DNA from 2 places in the Marinobacter salinisoli genome. Region 2 is predicted to be linked to the other one. Evidence: predicted binding sites of a transcription regulator. Region 2 holds the regulator's gene; the other holds the start of a gene.
What was found. Region 2 encodes sigma-54, which starts transcription at its own class of promoters, with help from an activator protein. Its sites were predicted from a motif close to ANTGGCATNNANNTTGCTNT; they were not measured.

Region 1 (4,300 bases), 1.8 Mb from region 2:
TTCTGTGGGCTCCAGGCTTACCGGCGTGACCGAATAATCCGCGGTCAGCCGGTATCCACTGGACAGTGTGAACGCGGCCTCCCGGCGGGTATAGGACTGGCCGTTCTCCAGCGCTGCGTAAAGGGTTTCCAGCGCGTCTTCAGAATCCGTGAGTATGGAGCTGAAGGGCTGGTTAAAGCAGCGGGTCATGCTGGTTTCGAACAGGCTCTCGGCGGCCGGATTGAAGTAGCGGACCCGGAGGTTTTCACCGAGTACCAGCACTGCGGTTGAGAGGCTGTCGAGAATGCTCTTGTAGCTTGATGTACTGGCCTTGGACAGTGCCATGCAGGAATCCCGTTGTCCGACCTGGTTTGTTTTAGAGATGTTCAATAGATTGCAAGAAGCGAACCAGTTTGAGCTCTCGAGGAAAAAGACAGGGCGGCACGCCGATAAAAACCGGAAAAGCGGGGTATCAGTGCCGTAAGCTGGTGCAGAATGTCGGATTTACCCTGATCAGCGGGCCTGTGGCGCCCTGTTGCTGATCAGAGTATGGCTTTTTTGTGGTGCAGATGCACAAAAATGGTGCGAGAGTTAGTTTCTCGGTGATGGCTTCACGGATGGGCGGTGGACGGTGAAGCTGATGGCTGGGCCCGTTTTTACCTGGACACCGTTTTCATCCACGATGTGAACGCGGGCGTCGTGGGTGCCCCGGTTCACGTTATTGACCGCCACCGTACCAGAGGTGGTCTGGCCGATCGGTTGGCCATCCAGGGTCACTTCGTATTTGTGGCCGGACTGCAGGCCTGGGGTGCTGCTGACTTCAAATCGCACCTCGCCGCCGCCGCTGTGAAATGCCTGGTTATTCTGCGGGTGGACGAAAGACACGCTCTCATAGACCGAGCCCTCACGTTGCACCTCTTCGCGAAGTTTATCGGTTTCCCGGACATTTTGGGGTTTGGGCAGGGTGACCGTGGTAACCGGTTTGACTTCAATGGCCTCTGCGCCTTCGGATGGCTCATCGGAATAGGTGACGTTGCCATAGGCATCAACATTTCGATAAACCTCCGCGCTGGCGGAAGCACTGGCCAGGATAAGGGCGGCGAGCAATCCGGTCCTCGGTTTCATAACTGCACCTGTTGTCGTGGTTTTTAGCGATTATCGGCGGCGCATGAGGTCTTTTCAACGCTTGGGCCAGAGGTTGTTGGTTACATATCGTTAACGACGGCAGGCGCTTGGGTTGAGTCGGAACGAAAAAAAGCCCCGCACGGGGCGGGGCTTTTTGATCTGTCGAATCCTTAGGGATTAAACAGAGTAGTACATGTCGAACTCGACCGGGTGAGTGGTCATGTTCAGACGCTCGACTTCGCCGCGCTTCAGGTCGACGTAGCCAGCGATCATGTCTTCGGTGAACACGCCGCCTTTGGTCAGGAACTCGTGATCCTTCTCGAGGCAGTCCAGTGCTTCCTGGAAGGTCTCGGCCACGGTCGGGATGTTCAGAGCTTCTTCCTTCGGCAGATCGTACAGATCCTTGTCCATGGCATCGCCCGGGTGGATCTTGTTCTGGATGCCGTCAAGGCCGGCCATCAGCATGGCAGCGAACGCCAGGTACGGGTTGGCAGACGGATCCGGGAAGCGCACTTCGATACGACGCGCTTTCGGGCTGTTTACCCAGGGGATACGGATAGAGGCAGAGCGGTTGCGGGCAGAGTAAGCCAGCATAACCGGAGCTTCGAAGCCCGGAACCAGACGCTTGTAGCTGTTGGTAGACGCGTTGGTGAAGGCGTTGATGGTCTTGGCGTGCTTGATGATACCGCCGATGTAGTACAGGGCAGTTTCGCTCAGACCAGCGTAGCCGTCGCCGGCGAAAATGTTCTTGCCGTCTTTGTTCAGGGACATGTGAACGTGCATGCCAGAACCGTTGTCGCCAACAACCGGCTTCGGCATGAAGGTAGCGGTCTTGCCGTAAGCGTGAGCAACGTTGTGTACGCAGTACTTCAGGATCTGAACTTCGTCAGCCTTGCGGGTCAGGGTGTTGGCGCCAACACCGATTTCACACTGGCCGGCGGTGCCGACTTCGTGGTGGTGTACTTCGATTTCCAGGCCCATGGACTCCATGGCCGCACACATAGCGCCACGCAGGTCGTGCAGGCTGTCTACCGGTGGAACCGGGAAGTAGCCGCCTTTGACGCCCGGACGGTGGCCGATGTTGTTGCGGTCGAAGTCTTCGCCGGATACCCAGGCGGCTTCTTCAGAGTGGATGCTGTAGCCAGCGCCCTTCATATCTACGTCCCATTTCACAGAGTCGAATACGAAGAACTCGGGCTCCGGGCCGAACAGGGCGCCGTCAGCGATGCCGGTGGACTTCAGGTACTCTTCCGCACGGGCTGCAACAGAGCGCGGATCACGTTCGTAACCCTGCATGGTTGAAGGCTCAACGATGTTGCAGGTGATGTTCACGGTGGTTTCTTCAGTGAACGGGTCGAGTACGGAAGTGTCATCAGCCGGCATCAGGATCATGTCGGATTCGTTGATGCCTTTCCAGCCAGCGATTGAGGAACCGTCGAACATTTTGCCGTCGGTGAAGAAATCTTCATCAATTTCAGAGGCCGGCAGGGTAACGTGCTGCTCCTTACCGCGGCTGTCAGTGAAACGCAGGTCTACCCACTTGACTTCATGTTCTTTGATCAAATCAATCGTTTTGGACATTGTGCATGCTCCGTTGTTTATCCCGCGTCTGGGACGCATTCATGGTCTTGTCGCCGATAGTCGGAACTTTTACTCCGATCTTGTTCAGAGGCTTGGGCAGCTTATCAAATGAATATGCCGCTCGCCTGTGATTTAAGGCTGAATTCCTTTAAGCAAGCGTCTTGCCAATTTCTGGGGCGTTGCCCGGAAGTGCTTAACGGTGCGGTCTGAAGAGGTTTGGCAGGTGTCGTTGCGAGTGTTATTGGTGCACAAAAGAATTCGATGCGCACTTAAATGGTGCGCAAACTGACCCCTGTGAACCAGAGTGGTGCAGGCTTTCGGGGGCGATAGGCGTTAGTGTCCATATTCAGGGTTATGACTTTTCGCTATACTGCGCGCCGCCTCATTTTGTGTCCCTGCTTTTCGGGACAGTACTCCGGGTACTTTCTAAATGGGCCTACCATTTACGGATTTGAGACGACATGTGGGGCTTGGCCTCGGAAAACGCCTCAGGTCAAAGACAGCATGTCGCAGGAATAATAGTTGTGATTGAGAAGCTTCGGAATATCGCCATCATCGCCCACGTTGACCATGGCAAAACCACCCTCGTAGACCAGTTGCTGCGTCAATCCGGAACGCTGGAGCGTAAAGAGCTCGATAGCGAACGCGTGATGGATTCGAACGACCAGGAAAAAGAGCGTGGTATTACCATCCTCGCGAAGAACACGGCGCTGAAATGGAACGAATACGACATCAACATTGTCGACACCCCGGGACACGCCGATTTCGGTGGTGAGGTCGAGCGTGTGATGAGCATGGTCGATTGCGTGCTGTTGGTGGTCGATTCAATTGATGGCCCGATGCCGCAAACCCGCTTCGTGACCCAGAAAGCTTTCGCTGCGGGCCTGCGCCCGATCGTGGTGGTGAACAAGATCGATCGCCCGGGTGCCCGTCCGGACTGGGTAATCGATCAGGTATTTGATCTGTTTGACGCCCTGGGTGCCACGGACGAGCAGCTGGACTTCCCGATTGTGTACGCCAGTGCTCTGAATGGCATTGCCGGTACCGATCACGAAAACCTCGACGACAATATGGATGCCGTGTTTCAGGCGATTATTGACTATGTGCCGGCACCAAATGTTGATCTCGATGGTCCGTTCCAGATGCAGATTTCCCAGCTGGACTACAACAGCTTCCTGGGCGTTATCGGCATCGGCCGCATTATGCGGGGCAAAATCTCGACCAATTCACCGGTGACCGCAATTGGCGCCGACGGCAAAAAGCGCAATGGTCGTATTCTCAAGATCATGGGGCATTCCGGTCTGCAGCGGGTAGAAGTCGACGAAGCGCAGGCGGGCGATATCGTTTGCGTGAGTGGGATGGACGAGCTGTTCATTTCCGATACGCTGTGCGATCCCTCAAGCGTTGAGGCGCTGCCGCCTTTGACGGTGGACGAGCCCACGGTATCCATGACCTTCCAGGTCAATGATTCGCCGTTTGCGGGCAAGGAAGGCAAGTACGTCACCAGCCGCAACATCAAGGAGCGTCTGGAAAAGGAATTGCTGCACAACGTTGCATTGCGTGTTGAAGAGGGTGATTCCGCCGATAAATTCAAGGTTTCTGGCCGCGGCGAGCT
Region 2 (4,300 bases):
CGTGCAGGCCTAACTTGTTAATGATGGTGATGGGGCGGCGAATCATGGCGAGTTCAGTTGTGTTCCGGCAATTGCAGGTGCGGGAGTTCAGAGTGCCGGACCTGCACGTTGCTGTAGCGCTTTTGGAAATGCTCGCGCAGTTGCTCACTGACAAACACCGAACGGTGCTGGCCGCCTGTGCAGCCGATCGAAATGGTCATGTAACTGCGGTTGCTGTCGGCAAACGCCGGAAGCCAGCTCTCAAGAAAACCGATCAGGTCATCAACCATTTTCCGGCTGGCAGGTTCCTGCTCTAGAAAGTCGATTACCGGTTGGTCCAGGCCGGTATAGGTTCGCAGGCTGTGGTCCCAATAGGGGTTGGGCAGACAGCGCACATCGAACACGTAGTCCGAATCCAGTGGCACGCCATGCTTGAAGCCAAAGGATTGAAAAAGCAGCGCCAGTTCCTGATCTTTGCGCCCTACGACCCTCTGTTTGACCATGTCGCGCAACTCGTAAATCGAGGTGCCGGTGGTGTCGATATACAAGTCTGCCAGCTTGGAGAGGGGTTCGAGCAATTTCTTTTCGTTGTGGATGGCTTCCCGGAGGGAGGTTTTCTCATCACTCAGAGGGTGCTTGCGTCGTGTCGCGTGGAAGCGCTGAAGCAGGGACTGTTCGTCCGCATCGAGGAAAATAACCTCGACCGTCAAACCGGTGCCTTTGAGTCGCTCATGAATGTCTTCGAAATTGCTCAGCTCGCTAGACAGGTTGCGGGCATCAATGCTGACGGCCATTTTGCTGAGTCGACCCGGCTTGGCCTGGTCGGTCGCTTGTTGGGTCAGGGGCGACAACAATCCAATGGGAAGGTTGTCGATACAGTAATAGCCAAGATCCTCAAGGACATGGAGTGCTGTACTTTTACCGGAACCAGACCTGCCACTGACAACGATCAGTTTCATGGTGGGTTCAGCCTCCCTGAGTGGATGGTTACGAATTCGTTGCGGTCATCTGCTGGTAAAGGGTGCCGGGTGCATCGCATTGGCGAAGCCGGTCACAAAAGATCCGTTCGTTGAACTTCTCGGCCAGCTGGCTAAGCAGTTCGAGATGCTCGCTGGTGGCTTCTTTCGGCACGATCAGGGCAAAGATAAGGTCAACGGGCTGATTGTCGATGGCGTCGAACTCGATACCCTCCTCCAGGGTTACCAGGACGCCAATGACCCGATCGAGCCCTTCGAGCCGGCAGTGGGGAATGGCGATGCCCTGGCCAATGCCGGTGCTGCCCAGACGCTCCCGCGCAACAAGATTATTGAAAATCTGGCTTTCGTTGAGCGTGCTGTCGTGCTGATGGATTTGGTCGGCAATAAATTCCAGCACCCGTTTCTTGCTTGATGCAGAAACTTTGCAAAGCGTCAGTTCGGGCAAAAGGATATTGTCAATTGTCAGGGATGTGTCGCTCATGAATCGACTGCAGGTCGGTTAAAAAAAGCTGCGGCAGGGTAACCGTGCCGCAGCGCTCTTGGCTAATGCTGGTGAAAGCTCTGGCTACCGGGAACCGTTGCCGTGCTTTCGCTCCACGTTCTTTTCCTTGTGCTTGAGGATCTGACGGTCAAGCTTATCAATCAGGGAATCAATTGCCGCATACATGTCATCATTTTCAGCCTTTGCGTGAATTTCACCACCAACCACATGCATGGTTGCTTCCGCCATCTGGCGCACTTTCTCGACCTCCAGGGTAACCTGGCAGTTGTTGATGTGATCAAAGTGCCGCTCCAGCTTTTCGAACTTCTCTGAAACGTAATCCTTGAGTGCGGGAGTCAGTTCTACATGATGGCCTGAAATGTTGAGTTGCATAGGCGTCTCCTGTTGTCATCATGCCGTCCCAATGGGCCGGGCTGAAAGCCAGCGCAGCGGTGTGCGCCAGCGAAATTGTTCAGGGGCAGCCTTGGCAGACCGTATTCCCCTAAACCAGTCTTTTTCGTTCGTTGGATGGCGGAATGTGCATGGCTTCCCGGTATTTGGCTACCGTGCGTCGCGCCACCCTGATGCCCTGTTCTCCTAGCATGGCCGCAATTTTGCTGTCGCTCAACGGCTTTTTTGGTGTTTCCGCTGCGATCAGTTTCTTGATCATTGCACGGATGGCCGTCGAAGAACACTCCCCGCCTTCGTCTGTACTGACGTGGCTCGAGAAAAAATACTTCAGCTCGAAAATACCCCGGGGAGTGTGCATGTATTTCTGCGTGGTCACCCGGGAGATCGTCGATTCATGCATTTCCACCGCCTGCGCAATATCGGACAGGATGAGCGGTTTCATCGCCTCTTCGCCCTGATCCAGAAACCCCTGCTGGTGCTCGACGATGCGCGTAGCCACCTTCAGCAGCGTTTCGTTTCTGCTTTGCAGACTTTTGATGAACCACTTGGCTTCCTGCAGCTGATCTCTGAGATAGGTATTGTCGGCGCTGCTGTCCGCCCGCTTTATTAATGAAGCATAGCTCGCATTGACGCGGATGCGCGGTGCAATCTCGGGGTTTAGCTCAACCCGCCAGCGGCCATTGTGTTTCCGGACAATTACATCGGGAATCACGTAATCGGGTTCCGCCTGATCGATAACATCACCCGGACGCGGGTTGAGATTCGTGATCAGGGCGAGCACGTCACGAAGCTGGTCTTCTTTCAGCCGGCTCCGGCGAAGCAGTTGCGCGTAATCACGGTTGCCCAGCAGGTTAATGTAGTGGGTAATAACCAGTCTTGCCTGCGGCAGCCAAGGGGTTTCCGGTGGTAACTGGTTCAGCTGGATAAGCAGGCATTCCTGCAAATCCCGGGCAAATACGCCTGACGGATCGAAATGCTGCAGACGGTGCAGTACCGCCTCCACTTCGTCGAGTTCCAGCGGATCCTCGTCCTGCTCATCCATCAGGCCGGCGTGGATTTCTTCCAGCGGGCTGGTCAGATAGCCACGATCATCGACCGCATCCAGCAGGGCATGGGCAACAGCTGCGTCTCGTTCACTGAGAGGGGTCAGGTTCAGCTGCCACAGCAGGTGATCGTGCAGGGTCTCAGTCGGTGAATTCCGGGTCTCGAAGTCGTGATCATTTTCGTCATCGTTACGAGCGGCCGACGCCGGTGCTGATTGATAGATGTCGTCCCAGGCTGTGTCTACCGGGAGATCGTCGGGAATGTTGTCCGGTGCGTCATTCTCGGTGGACCAGTCGGGGCCGGTATCCGGTTCGTCCCAATCTTGCTCGGGGTCTGGCGCGGCGTCTCCGGTTACTTCGCTCTCAGCGGAGCTCTCGGCCTTTTCAGCGTCGTCACTGGTGGTGTCTGGCTGGTTGTCGTCGTCTTCCGACGTTTCCAGCATTGGGTTGGATTCCAGTGCCTGCTGGATCTCTTGTTGGAGATCGAGGGTAGATAGCTGCAGTAGCCGGATCGCCTGTTGAAGCTGGGGGGTCATCGTCAGGCTTTGACCCAGCTTTAACTGTAAAGAGGCTTTCATCACCATGGTTCAGGATCCGTTACTCATCAGCTCACGCGATTACGGAATGTGTAGTAAAACTCTATATGAGACCAGCGGTTGCGGAATTTTCGCCGGCTAGCAAGTTCTTTGCCGAGTTTACTCGGTAGCGATTGCCAAGACAATCTGGTGCAGGGTGTCACAGTCGGAATTCGTCCCCGAGATAGACTTCCTTCACCTGTTGATTGGCGAGGATGCTCTCGGCGTTTCCAGAGGCAATAATGTGCCCGCCGGACACAATATACGCGGTTTCGCAGATGTCCAGGGTTTCCCGGACATTGTGGTCGGTAATCAGCACGCCAATGCCTTTATCCCGGAGGTGTCGGATAATGTGTTTGATGTCGCTGACCGATATGGGATCGACCCCGGCGAAGGGCTCATCGAGCAGGATAAAAGCCGGCTCCATGGCCAGTGCACGGGCAATTTCCACGCGCCGGCGCTCACCACCGGACAGTGCCATGCCGGCGCTGTCACGGATGTGGGTAATGTGGAATTCTTCCAGCAGTTCTTCGAGCTTGTGTTCGCGCTCGCTTCGGCTCAGGCGTTTCCGGGTTTCCAGGATTGCCATGATGTTGTCACGTACTGACAGTTTTCGGAACACCGAGGCCTCTTGGGGCAGGTATCCAATGCCTTTTCTCGCGCGACCGTGCATGGGCAGGGGTGTGATGTCCTGTCCGTCGATGGTGATGCGGCCATGATCGGCAGGCACCAGACCCACAATCATGTAGAAGCAGGTCGTTTTACCTGCGCCGTTGGGGCCGAGCAGGCCAACGATCTCGCCGCTGCGAATCTCCAGCGAGACGTCAATAACCA

Region 1: a site for sigma-54 is predicted at 2,835-2,854, ahead of glnA (glutamate--ammonia ligase). Genes of this name have one in related genera too.

Annotation. Positions count from the first base shown of each region.
Region 1 covers NZ_CP071247.1:1,430,295-1,434,594, forward strand. The annotation lists gene glnL (nitrogen regulation protein NR(II)) at 1-324, opposite strand, end outside; gene LPB19_RS06540 (DUF4124 domain-containing protein) at 571-1,104, opposite strand; gene glnA (glutamate--ammonia ligase) at 1,282-2,685, opposite strand; gene typA (translational GTPase TypA) at 3,210-4,300, shown strand, end outside.
Region 2 covers NZ_CP071247.1:3,361,313-3,365,612, reverse strand. The annotation lists gene LPB19_RS15355 (HPr family phosphocarrier protein) at 1-46, opposite strand, end outside; gene rapZ (RNase adapter RapZ) at 54-938, opposite strand; gene ptsN (PTS IIA-like nitrogen regulatory protein PtsN) at 967-1,437, opposite strand; gene hpf (ribosome hibernation promoting factor) at 1,522-1,830, opposite strand; gene LPB19_RS15335 (RNA polymerase factor sigma-54) at 1,940-3,469, opposite strand; gene lptB (LPS export ABC transporter ATP-binding protein) at 3,627-4,300, opposite strand, start outside.